2 linked regions of the Pararoseomonas sp. SCSIO 73927 genome follow. The protein of the gene in region 2 binds, or shares a complex with, the protein of the main gene of each other region. Links are inferred from orthologs where the notes say so. Each region holds a gene or a part of one and is shown on either strand. Other genes may lie near its edges.

Region 1 (5,267 bases), 420 kb from region 2 along the record:
GCAGGAGCAATGTCTGGGCGCAAAAAATGTTTCATATCAATGCAATGGCACTCTCACACCGAGAGTGCTGCTGGGCGCTTGACGGCGTGGGGGGTGATCTCCTAGATCGCTGGCACTCGCCGGGGGTGAGTGCCAACAATCCCCCGGCCGGGCTCAACCACGATCAAGGCTCAGGAGAGGATCGCATGGCGAACTTCCGTCCCCTGCATGACCGCGTTCTCGTCCGTCGCGTGACGGCCGAAGAGAAGAGCGCTGGCGGCATCATCATCCCCGACACCGCCAAGGAGAAGCCCCAGGAGGGCGAGGTCGTGTCCGTGGGTTCGGGCGCGCGCAACGAGGCCGGCCAGATCGTGGCGCTGGACGTGAAGGCCGGCGACCGCATCCTGTTCGGCAAGTGGTCCGGCACCGAGGTGAAGCTGAATGGTGAGGAGCTCCTGATCATGAAGGAGTCCGACATCATGGGCATCGTGGAGAAGGCCGCCTGATCGTTCCGTGAGGAACTGATCGGCGCTTTCCCAACACAAGAAAGGACATTCAGATGGCTGCGAAGGACGTCAAGTTCGGCGCCAATGCCCGTGAGCGCATGCTGCGCGGCGTGGACATCCTGGCCGACGCCGTGAAGGTGACGCTGGGCCCGAAGGGCCGCAACGTCGTGCTCGACAAGAGCTTCGGCGCGCCGCGGATCACCAAGGACGGCGTGACCGTCGCCAAGGAGATCGAGCTGGCCGACAAGTTCGAGAACATGGGCGCGCAGATGGTGCGCGAAGTGGCCTCGAAGCAGAACGACCTGGCCGGTGACGGCACGACCACCGCGACGGTGCTGGCCCAGGCCATCATCCGCGAGGGCGCCAAGGCCGTGGCCGCCGGCCTGAACCCGATGGACCTGAAGCGCGGCGTTGACAAGGCCGTGACGGTGATCGTGGCCGATCTGCAGGCGAAGACCCGCAAGATCACCACCTCCGCCGAGGTCGCCCAGGTCGGCTCGCTCTCCGCCAACGGCGAGACCGAGATCGGCGAAATGATCGCGCAGGCGATGGAGAAGGTCGGCAACGAGGGTGTCATCACCGTCGAGGAGGCCAAGTCCATCCAGACCGAGCTCGACGTCGTCGAGGGCATGCAGTTCGACCGCGGCTACGTCTCCCCGTACTTCATCACGAATGCGGAGAAGATGATCGCCGAGCTCGAGAACCCGTACATCCTGATCCACGAGAAGAAGCTCTCCCAGCTGCAGCCGATGCTGCCGCTGCTCGAGGCGGTGGTTCAGTCCGGGCGCCCGCTGGTGATCGTGGCCGAGGACATCGAGGGCGAGGCCCTGGCCACGCTCGTGGTGAACAAGCTGCGCGGCGGCCTGAAGATCGCGGCCGTGAAGGCCCCGGGCTTCGGCGATCGCCGCAAGGCGATGCTCGAGGACATCGCCATCCTGACGGGCGGTGAGGTGATCTCCGAGGATCTCGGCATCAAGCTCGAGAGCGTGACGCTGAACCAGCTCGGCCGTGCGAAGAACATTCGCATCGAGAAGGAGAATACCACGATCATCGACGGCGCCGGCGAGAAGGAGGCCATCGAGGGTCGCGTGGAGCAGATCAAGGCGCAGATCGAGGAGACCACCTCGGACTACGACCGTGAGAAGCTGCAGGAGCGTCTCGCCAAGCTGGCCGGCGGCGTCGCCGTGATCCGCGTTGGCGGTTCCTCCGAGGTCGAGGTGAAGGAGCGCAAGGACCGCGTCGACGACGCGCTGCACGCGACCCGCGCCGCGGTCGAGGAAGGCATCGTCCCCGGTGGTGGCGTGGCCCTGCTGCGCGCCAGCCTGAAGCTGGCCGACCTCAAGGGCCTGAACAACGACGAGCAGGTCGGGATCGAGATCGTTCGGCGCGCCATCGCGGTGCCGCTGAAGCAGATCGCCGAGAACGCCGGCAAGGACGGCGCGGTCATCGCCGGCGAGGTCCTCCGCAAGGACGACTACGAGTACGGCTACGACGCGCAGGCCGACGAGTACAAGGACCTGGTGGCGGCCGGCATCATCGACCCGACCAAGGTCGTTCGCACCGCCCTGCAGGACGCCGCTTCCGTGGCCTCCCTGCTGATCACCACCGAGGCGATGGTGGCCGAGCGCCCGGCGAAGGCCGCGGCCCCGGCCGGTGGCCCGGGCGGCGGCATGGGCGGCATGGGCGACATGGACTTCTGATCTGATGGGGATCGGCTTCGATCCCCACAGTCAGGCGTCAGCCATGACGAAGAGGGGCGGTCCGGCAACGGGCCGCCCTTCCTCGTTGTAGGGTGGGTCTTTCAGCGCGGAGGTTGGCGCGATGCCGATGGGGACGGTGGTCTGGTACCAGCCGCACAAGGGCTACGGCTTCATCCGGCCCGATGATGGCGGGCCGGACGTGATGGTGCACGAATCGGTGGTGGAGGCCGCCGGGCGGCGAGACCTGAAAAAGGGAGAGGAGATCGAGTACGAGGCGGCGCAGCTTCCGAAGAAGCCGGCGCCGATCGTGATGCGCATCCTCTCCCGCTAGGCGGGCCGGGGGGGCGGTGTGCCCTCCGGCGATCCGCCCCTACTCCTCCCAGACCTTGATGGCGGAGATCTTGCGGAGGACGCCCTTCGCGCGCTCCGCCTGGTCGGCGTTGGCGACGTTCACGGTGAGGACAGCGACGGCCTTCTCGGAGTCCGGGACGACCTCCGGGGTGGCGGCGTTGGTCACGCCCTGGGTGACGGCACCGGCGCCCAGGCCGGCGGCGGCGGCGGCGGCCACGGCCGGCAGGGCGGCACCGCCCGTGGCCACCACCACGCCCGCGGCGGCCATGGCGGCGCCGGCGGAGGCGATGCTGGTGCCCATGGTGCGAAGGTTGCGCTGCTCGTCCTCCTGCACCACCCCGTTCGTCTCGCCGGGGGCCTGGACGGGCTGGAGGCCGGTATCGGAGGTGCGGATGGAGATCTGGTCGCGGGGGATCGCCTCTGCGGTCAGGTACTGGATGGCCTGCTCGGCGCCTTCGTGGGTGCCGAAGCTCGCCATGACCTGGCGCTGGGCGTGCGGCATATCCGACATGGTGCGTTCCTCTGGGTTCGTCATGCCAGGGAACGCCGCTTGCGCCGGGTTGTTGCCGCCGGAACGGTCCCGGCGGCGGGACGGCTCAGATGACCTGGAAGCGGGCCTTGGCGGCGCGCTCGATCGCGCCGGCCACCAGGCGGTCGATGTCGAGGGCGATGCGGAAGTCCTGCAGGAAGCGAAGCTCCTCCTGGGAGGCGTCGCCATCGGCGGCGGCGATCTCGCATGCCAGGAGGTAGGCGGTCTCGCGGAGGCGCGGGGGCAGGGCGTCGCGGATCATCTCGCTGGCGCGGTCCAGCCCGTCCGCCTGGTCCAGCAGGCCGAGGACGACCTCGGTGACGGTGTCGATCTCGCTGGGGTGGAAGTCGCCGAAGGCCGGGAGTTCCCGGACGAGGCGGGACATGGCGGCGAGCTCCGCGTCCGTCATGCCGCGGTCGCTGACGCCCATCAGCACCATGGCGCAGACCAGGGCCTCCTGCGCGGTGAAGCGCGTGGGCAGGGGGGTGGGGGCGGTGTCCATGACGTTCGTGTCCATCGTGGGGGAAGGGTTCTTCCGCCGCGGCCCCTGCGTCAATCGGCGGGACGATCACCATTTAGGAAGCGCCGGGTTTCCCGCACCGCCTCGGCCAGTCCCATGCGGTGCACGGCCACGCCCTCCGGCAGGCCGGCAAGGAGGCGGGTGGGGGCGCGGGAATCCAGCAGGACGAAGACGCCGCGGTCATCGGCGCGGCGGATCAGGCGGCCGAAAGCCTGGCGCAGGCGGTGGCGGGCGATGGCGTCGTCATAGGCCTTGGGCCGGGCGCCGGAGAGGTGGGTGCGGCGCTCCCGGTGGAGGATGGTGGGGCGGGGCCAGGGAATGCGGTCGAAGACCAGCAGGCGGAGGGAGCGGCCGGGCACGTCCACGCCGTCCCGCAGGGCGTCCGTGCCGAGAAGGCAGGAATCCTCCTCCGCCCGGAAGACGTCCACGAGGGTGGCGTTGTCCATGGCGTCCACGTGCTGGGCGTAGAGGGGGAGGCCGGCGGCCTCCAGGCCCGGGGCCATGCGGCGATGGGCGTCGCGCAGGCGGCGGATGGCGGTGAAGAGGCCGAGGGCGCCGCCGCCGGAGGCGCGGAATAGCTGCTCCATCGCCATCGCGGCCTGGGGGCCATCCCGCGCAACGTCGGTGACGACGACCGCGAGGGTCTGGGCGGGGTAGTCGAAGGGGGAGGGGACGGCGGCGCGGATGGCGGGGCTGGCGATGTGGTTCGCGCCGGTGCGGGCCTCGGCCTCCTCCCAGGCGGCCTCGGCGTCACCCTCGCCGCTGTCCCGGAGCGTGGCGGAGGTGATGAGGAGGCCGTGGGCGGGGGCGGCGACCACGGTGGCGAAAGGCTGGGTGGGGTCGAGGAAGTGGCGGTGCAGGGCGGCGTCGATCACGCGGCCTTCCCGGCGGGTGATGGCGAGCCAGTCCACGTGGAGGGGACGGGTGCCGGGCTCGGGCGGGCGGTCCGACAGGGCCTTCAGCATGCCGCGCCAGGCGCCGAGGGGGCGCAGGCCGCGGCGCTCCACGGTGCGGCGGGCCGTGTCCAGGCGGATGCGGTCGCCGGTCTCCAACTCGGCGTCCGGGTCTTCCAGCAGGCCGGTGAGGCGGGCGTGGAGGGCCTGGAGGGGGGTCTCGACGAGGCGGAGGGCGTCCTCCAGCGCCGCCCCGGCCTCGGCGACGCCGGGGTTGAGGGGGTGGAGGTCGCACTCGGCGTCATAGCCGACATCGGCCTCCGGGCTGCGGGCGAAGACCTGGAGGATGATCGTGCGGAGGAAGGTCTCGCCGGGGTTGGTGCGGGCGGGATGGCCGGGGAGGTCCTCCTCGTCGAGGTCATGCTCCTCCGGCTCGCCGAGGCGGGAGGACCAGCCTGGGCCGGGGAGGCTGCCGGCGTGGCGCAGGGCTTCCTCCACCAGGGGGAGGAGGGCGGGGTGGTCGGTGGTGACCTCCTCCAGGCGGCGGCGCAGGCCGCGGGCGCGGCCGCGGCCGCCCTCCGCACCGAGGAGCCAGCGGCGCAGTTCGGCCATCTCGCCGCCGCTGATTTCCGCGGAGAAGGCGGCGTCGGCGGCGTCGAAGAGGTGGTGGCCCTCGTCGAAGACGTAGCGCAGGGCGGGCTTATCGTCGCCGCCGCCAAGCGCCGCCTGGACCATGACGAGGGCGTGGTTGGCGATGACGAGGCGCGCGGTGCGGGCGCGGCGGATGGA
Region 2 (7,589 bases):
GGCCCATGCCGGCCACGCCTTCACCACCCCTATCAACACAGGCATCGCCACCGGCCTCTACGGCCGCCCCGGCTCCCCGCGCGACGAGACCACCTTCCAGCCCGTCGCCGCCTACCCCCGCCCGGACCGCCGCGCCCCGAAGGAACTCGCCATCCGGGACGGCATCCCCGACGCCGCGGCCTACCTGATCCAGCCCTGACGGGGCCGGGACCTCCCCGGCCCCGCCCTCACCTCACAGACCGCCCCGCCCGAACAGCAGATAGACAAGCAGCACGATCACCAGCAGCCCGAGGATCCCCCCGAACCCGCCACCCCCGTAATACCCGCTCCGATACCCATAGTACCCGCCCCCGCCGAACAGCAGGAACAGCACGATGATGATCAGAATCAGCGTCATCGACCCCACCTCCTAAATGCGGCACGGCGCGCGCCGCCTCACCCTCCAGCAACGCAGCAACTCACCTTTCGTCGCGAAAACCCCGCCCCGCATCCAACCCCCGCCCCGCGCGTTCCGAGGCCGCCAGGCCACCCCCACACCCCCGGCCTGCCGGAGAAACCCCATGCCCGCGCCCACCCGCCGCGCCCTCGCCCGCCTCCTTCCCGCCGCCGCGGCAACCCTGGCCGCCCCCGCCCTCCTGCGCCCCACCCCGGCCCAGGCCGCCTCCGCCGCCGAGATCAACGCCGAGGTCAACGCCGCCCTCGTCTCCCTCCGGGAGCGCGCCGAAACCCGCAACCTCTTCGCCCAGGCCCGCGCCACCCTCATCTTCCCCCGCATCATCCAGGGCGGCTTCGTCGTCGGCGGCCAGTACGGCGAAGGCGCGGCACTCCGCGGCAACACCATCCAGGGCTACTACAACATCGCCGGCGCCTCCTTCGGCCTCCTCATCGGCGCCCAGGCCGCCGGCCTCGCCATGTTCTTCATGACCGACGAAGCCCTCGGCGCCCTCATGCGCGCCGACGGCTGGGAAATCGGCACCGGCCCCTCCGTCGTCGTGCTGGACCGCGGAGACCAGGTGAACTTCACCGCCACCACCCTCCGCGAGGCCGTCTACGCCGTCACCTTCAACCAGCAGGGCCTCATGGCCTCCATCTCCCTCAACGGCACCAAGATCTCCCGCATCAACCCGTCCTAAGTCCTGACAGGTCCGGCCCTAGGGGGCGCCGCCCCCTAGGAACCCCCGCCGGGGGGTGGACGCACCCCCCGGACCCCGCGATCTAATGCGCGGATGCCCAGCACCATCCTCGTCCCCGCCGAAACCCTCCACCGCCAGCTCACCGCGGTCTTCACCACCTGGGGCATGGCACCGGACCACGCGAACACCGCCGCCACCATCATGGTGGACACCGACCTGACGGGCATCGACTCCCACGGCGTCGGCATGCTCCCCCACTACCAGCGCCTCTTCCGCGAAGGCCGCCTGGACCCCCGCGCCACCCCCACGATCGCGCGGGACCACGGCCCCGGAATCCTCATCGACGGCCACGCGGCCATCGGCCACGTCCCCGCCCACCTCGCGGTCACCACCGCGATCGAGAAGGCCCGGGAATTCGGCATCGGCGTCGCCGCCGTCACCAACTCCAACCACTACGGCGCTGCCGGCTGGTACGCCCGCCTCGCGGCCGAACAAGGGATGATCGCCCTCTCCCTCACCAACGCCTCCCACCTCATGGTCCCCACCCACGGCACCCAACCCGCCCTGGGCACCAACCCCATCGCCTTCTCCGCCCCCACGCGCGACCCCGCCCGCCCCGTCCTGCTGGACATGGCCACCACCACCGTCGCCTACGGAAAAGTCTCCATCGCCCGCCGCGCCGGAAAACCCCTCCCCCCCGGCTGGGCCCTGGACGAGAACGGCGAGCCGGAACTGGACAGCGCCCGCGCGTCCGACGCCCGCCGCCTCGCCCCTCTCGGCGGCACCCGCGAACAGGGCGCCCACAAGGGCTACGGCCTGGCCCTGATGGTCGAGATCCTCTGCGCCACCCTCACCGGCGCCGGCGACGCCGGGCTTCGCACCGGCCACTTCTTCCTCGTCCTCAACCCCACCGCCTTCCGGGACCGGGAAGGCTTCCAGGCCGACCTGGACGACCTCCTCGCCCGCCTGCGCGACAACCCGCCCGCCGACCCCGCCGCCCCCGTCCTTATCCCCGGCGACCCCGAGCACGACACCACGGTCGAGCGGCGGCGGGACGGGATTCCGATGGTGCAGACGCTGGTGGAGGAGGTGCGGGCGGTGTGCGAGGAGAGTGGGGCGGAGTTTCTCTTTGGCGCTTCGAAAGCCCACTAAATTAGTTCCAACTGCTCCGAAGCGTCAGTACGGCCAAATGGCAAATCAACACCATTGAGCTTGCCAAGTTCGCGAACCACGTGGGTAATATGATGTGTTGTGTTCACAGCACGCCAATCAGAGCTTCTGCCAGGACCCTTTGAGGTGCGGTGAGCCTGGCGAAAGATTTGCGCGTCGGCCTCTGAAAACCCACGGCCAGCGAAATGGCCGCTTTTTACAATGCGATCACAAACTGCTGTCATTGCTTCGCTCGTGTCATTTATGTCGTCTTCACGAACGACATACCAGCCAGCCGACGTAGTATATCTATGGTGCCGAATAGGTCTCGCGCGGTTATTGCCCAACTTCAGGTCGGCGTAATCGGCTCCGTAGTCACCAAAAATCAGACCGCTCGACAGCCCTTCTTTGGGAGAAGCAACCTTCTTCCAAATTTCCCACTCGGCCCGCCTCACCAGGGCGATCTCGGATTTCTTCGCTGGATTGGTTTCAGGAAAGTTCGAAGCTTGGAAGATGATTTGGCGCCATGGAGCCGCATCTTGCAGGTCGCTGAAACGATCCTGAACGAAGCCGACCACAGCGTCCTGTAGATCTAAGGTTGCGCCACAAAGATCAATCAGAGCAACGCATCTACTCGGCTCGAGACCCAGATCACTGATTGCCAGACGTGAGCGCGCGATCAACTGATTATCGAAATCGTATGGAATACGCAGCGCGACCTGTACGTCTGAACCACTAGCAGCAATAGCGGACTTAAAGGCAGACAAACGCAACGAATCAACTTTATCAACAGCAAAAACAGGGGTCATTTTCGCCCCGACCCTGCTTCCAATCTCGAAGATTCGCGGCAGCCAAGAGTCAATCTCTGCATCACCGAAATCTTCCAGAAGGTACCTAGGGTCGACTAGAGCTTCCCTCCCCGCCCAAGAACGGGCGATACGGTTCCCAATACCGCCGATTATTTCATCCTTGCGCGGAGCCCTCCCCAGGGTCGAATCGATCTCCTTCGGAGGCGGGATCAAAAAACGAGGCCGGATTCTGTCAGCAATATCCCTAGAGAGAGCATTAAGCCCATCGAACTCTCCAGCTTTTGCTCGAAGAGCGGGATAGTACCAGTAGGAATCGTCAGTGCTCGACATCTTTATGCTCCGTCTGCTGAAAGAGATATTTCCTTACCTGCCCTCTTCCAATTTTGTTGGAAAAAGTGGCGTAATCATTACGCTCCTTTTGAATGCGACCGTAAACAATCGCTGAGTGAATACCAATTTGACTGGCAAAGGCTTCTACCGGGGCGGCCGATTTGGCGATCCGTGCAGGTGCTCTTCGCCACCTCTCTTCAGGGATGAGGATATTGGACGCAAACTCGTCAGCCTCTGCCTCAAGTTCGTCTACCATCGTGGCTTCCGATTCGTCAAAGAAGCCGCTTGTTAAACCCGTCCTGTAATGCAAAATAACATGAGCGACCTCATGCATCAACGTATACCAGAACCCATCCACAGTATCTCTTCGCACGGTAAGCCCAATAACAGGCACGCCGCCGACGAGAAACGCCGCGCCGTCAATTTTCATTCCCATAATCTGTCGCTCAGCGACTAGCACGATGCCTTGTTGCAACAGCATAGCTTTTGCTCGTGCCGGCCCATCATCAAACTTACTCTGCTGGATCAGATCTAGGAGCCAGTTCACCGAAAGCGGACGATACTCAGGCTTGCTTTCCTCAATAACTTGCTCGGCGCGTTTCGTCACTCGGGCTTTCCAGGCCAAAAGAAGTAGGTCTCCCGTATGATCCTTAACATTCAGCCCGGTTCTTAGTAGTGAGGGGCTGCCGTGCCGCGACACGTGCTCCGAGATGTACCTATGAACGTAGTTGAGGCCTTCCGTCTCGTCTTCCGGCAGCTGTCCTGCAAACCATTTCTCGGACTGCGCATGCCGCAGAAGCTTTTTTATAGTCGGCATGGAGATTTGGTCAACGTATCCCCACGGACTTCCTAGCCACTTGGAGAAGTTCATTTCCCAATGCACGTTTAGAGCACTTGCGATTTTCTGAAAATTCGCAAGACTGATCGACCGATATCTATCAAGTTCGTATCTTTGAATCTGCTGCTCTTTAAGTCCCAGCCTCCTTGCAAGATCCTTCTGGGAGAGCTGGTTTGATATTCGCGCAACGATCAAAGCCAGACCAGGGTCTGCCCCTGCTCGTTTTTTCAGGTCTTCATAGTCACCGCCTTTTGCCGCTTCATACGCTTCAATCAGCAAGTTGAGTTCTCGAGTATGAGCCTCTAAACTTCTCCGATAGCCATCAACTACTTGATGTGGCAATCCAGCAATTACGGAATCAAACACCTTCGCTGACGACAGAGCCGCCGAAATCTCGGCCTGAAGGGTGCGCGCTTCGCGAAGGTCACGCTCGTTGAGGATCAAATTAGGGAGTCTCATGACCCTCCCCTAACACAACAAAATTGTTGGGTCCAGCCATCTCCATTGACACAAGGAATAAAATACTATATGGGATTATTGGCAGACCGAGGATGTTCTATGCCCCACTCCCGCCCCTGGTCCCCCCTCACCGACGCCGAGTGGTCCGCCCTCTCCCCCCACCTCCCCCTCACCGGCGCGGGCCGCCCCATCCCCAACCCCCGCGCCCGGCTGGACGCCATCTTCCAGCTCGTCACCACAACCCTCCCCTGGTGCCACTCCGGCTCCACCGCCGCCCCGGCCGATACCCTTCACCGCCAGTTCCGCCGCTGGGCCCGCGCGGGCGTCTGGTCCCGCCTCCTCCGCCTCGCCGCCCGCAAGCGCGCGCCGAAGCCCCTCCGCGCCCTGCTGGATTGGCTCTGCGCCGCCCACCGCCGCACCTACCGCCTGCTCGGCCTCCCCGTCCTCACCCTCGCCCGCCGCCTGAACCTCCCCCGCGCCCTCCCCGGCCCCTCCTGGCTCCTGCCGGATCCCGCCCTCTCCGCCCTCGTCTTCCGCGCGGTGCGCCACTTCCTCGCCACCACCCCCCTCACCCGCGCCGCCATCCCCCGCCTGCGGAACCTCCGCGCCCTCCTCAAAACCGCGTCAGGGCGCCGCCGCATACCAGCCTGCCTCGCCCCCGCATGACCCCGCGCCTTGACCCCCCCTCCCCCGCCTGCAACACGGTCCCGGCCGCCGGAATCCCCCGGATTCGGCTTCCACTCACGCGACAAGAGGCCGAACCAAGCCATGCGCGACACGGGCGAATACCTCTTCACCTCGGAATCAGTGTCCGAGGGCCATCCGGATAAGGTGGCGGACCGCATCTCGGACACGGTCCTGGACACCTTCCTGGAAGCCGATCCCTACGCCCGCGTGGCCTGTGAGACGCTGGTCACCACCAACCGCATCGTCATCGCCGGCGAAACCCGCGGCCCCGGCGACATCACGGCGGAGCTCCTGGCCCACAAGGCCCGCCTCGCCGTGCACGACATCGGCTATGATCAGGAAGGCTTCTCCTGGAAGAACGCCTCCGTGGAAGTCCACCTCCACGCCCAGTCCGCCCACATCGCCCAGGGCGTGGACGCCGCCGGCAACAAGGATGAGGGCGCGGGCGACCAGGGCATCATGTTCGGCTACGCCTGCCGCGAAACGCCCGATCTGATGCCCGCCCCCCTCTACTACTCCCACCTGATCCTCCGCCGGATCAGCGAGGCGCGGCGCAACAGCGACGTCACCGCCAAGGGCCTCCAGCCCGACGCCAAGTCCCAGGTCACGCTGCGCTACGTCGACGGCAAGCCCGTCGGCGCCACCTCCGTCGTCGTCTCCACCCAGCACGACGAGGGCATGACGCAGGACGAGGTCCGCGCCCTCGTCCTCCCCTTCATCGAGACCTCCCTCCCCCCCGGCTGGATGCCGGAGGCGTCGGAGATCTACGTGAACCCCACCGGCACCTTCGTCATCGGCGGGCCGGATGGCGATTGCGGCCTCACCGGCCGCAAGATCATCGTGGACACCTACGGCGGCGCGGCCCCCCACGGCGGCGGCGCCTTCTCCGGCAAGGACCCCACGAAGGTGGACCGCTCGGCCGCCTACGCCGCCCGCTACGTCGCCAAGAACGTCGTCGCGGCGGGTCTCGCGGATCGCTGCACCATGCAGGTCAGCTACGCCATCGGCGTCGCCAAGCCCCTCTCCATCTACTTCGACCTCCACGGCACCGGTAAGGACGTGGACGAGGCGAAGCTGGTGAAGATCGTCAGCGACATGGTGAACCTCTCCCCCCGCGGCATCCGCGAGCACCTGCACCTCAACCGCCCCATCTACGTCCCCACCTCGTCCTACGGCCACTTCGGCCGCACCCCGGACGCGGAGAAGGGCACCTTCACCTGGGAGCGCACCGACCTCGCCGCCGACCTCAAGCGCGCCTTCGGCCGCTGAACCCGGCCGCGGGAACGAAAAGGTTGCTTTTTTGTTCCTGCTAACCTAGGTTGCCCTCACGGGCACCCCCAGGCCCGTCCGGCCCCCCAGCCGGCACAAAGGGCCCGCCGCGAACCCCCTTCGCGGCGGGCCCTTTCTCTTTGAACCGCACATCCGCCCCGGCTCCCCGCCCACCCCACCTCGCCCCCGCGCGCCCGCCCCTAAGCAGGCCGCAAGCCCCTGGAAGTGCCGCCGCCCCGGGCCACGTCCCGGCCGCCCGCCCTGGATACGGCCATGCCCGTCCGCAGCGCGCCCTCCGCCGGCCCCACCCCGGCCATTTGTCCGAAACCCGCCCGCACGCGCAGCACCCCCGCAATCCGGCAATTCCACCGGAACCGGTTCTGCCCTAACTCCCGCCCCACGATGGCCTACGACACCACCCGCCCCGCGCCCCCCGCCGAGGGCATCCCGGACCGCCTCTACGGCCGCCGCCGCGGCCACCCCCTCCGCCCCCGTCAGGAACGCCTGCTGGAGGAGACCCTCCCCCGCATCACCCTCGCAACGCCCGAGGCCCCGCGCGATTCCTTCCCCGGCCTCCAGGGCCCCCTCTGGCTCGAAGTCGGCTTCGGCGGCGGCGAGCACGCCCTCCAGCTCGCCCGCACCAACCCGGGAACGGCCCTCATCGCCTCCGAGGTCTTCGAGAACGGCCTCTGCTCCCTCCTCACCCACCTCGTCCCGGAAGGCGAGGAGGCCACCGCCCCCCTTCCCGCCAACCTCCGCCTCTGGCCGCGTGACGCCCGCCACCTCCTCCAGGCCATGCCGGATGCCGCGCTGGACCGCCTCTACCTCATGTTCCCCGACCCCTGGCCGAAGGCCCGCCACGCCAAGCGCCGCTTCGTGCACCCGGCCCTCCTCCCGCTGCTCGCGCAGAAGCTG

The links. The genes of interacting proteins can lie anywhere in the genome.
Region 1: the proteins of metK (region 2) and groL are in contact, whole or in part, in a cryo-EM structure (PDB 8P4O), measured with the Escherichia coli proteins. The link is inferred for Pararoseomonas sp. SCSIO 73927 from one-to-one orthologs.

Annotation. Positions count from the first base shown.
Region 1 is NZ_CP146232.1:535,814-541,080, reverse strand. Bases 1-2,861 are described here. They hold groL (chaperonin GroEL), read left to right. Parts: upstream 1-538; coding sequence 539-2,185; downstream 2,186-2,861. Other genes in these bases: VQH23_RS02575 (hypothetical protein), read right to left, coding at 2,556-2,861; VQH23_RS02580 (cold shock domain-containing protein), read left to right, coding at 2,307-2,516; groES (co-chaperone GroES), read left to right, coding at 186-485. In the rest of the region: more of VQH23_RS02575, read right to left, coding at 2,862-3,047; VQH23_RS02570 (tellurite resistance TerB family protein), read right to left, coding at 3,133-3,582; VQH23_RS02565 (ATP-dependent DNA helicase), read right to left, coding at 3,618-5,267.
Region 2 is NZ_CP146232.1:955,444-963,032, forward strand. Bases 4,804-7,580 are described here. They hold metK (methionine adenosyltransferase), read left to right. Parts: upstream 4,804-5,486; coding sequence 5,487-6,674; downstream 6,675-7,580. Other genes in these bases: VQH23_RS04605 (transposase), read left to right, coding at 4,818-5,384; VQH23_RS04615 (tRNA (guanine(46)-N(7))-methyltransferase TrmB), read left to right, coding at 7,077-7,580. Also shown: VQH23_RS04575 (DUF7002 family protein), read left to right, coding at 1-199; VQH23_RS04580 (DUF3309 domain-containing protein), read right to left, coding at 233-397; VQH23_RS04585 (lipid-binding SYLF domain-containing protein), read left to right, coding at 561-1,133; VQH23_RS04590 (Ldh family oxidoreductase), read left to right, coding at 1,227-2,285; VQH23_RS04595 (beta family protein), read right to left, coding at 2,282-3,421; VQH23_RS04600 (helix-turn-helix domain-containing protein), read right to left, coding at 3,408-4,703; more of VQH23_RS04615, read left to right, coding at 7,581-7,589. UniProt on the Escherichia coli protein: Catalyzes the formation of S-adenosylmethionine (AdoMet) from methionine and ATP.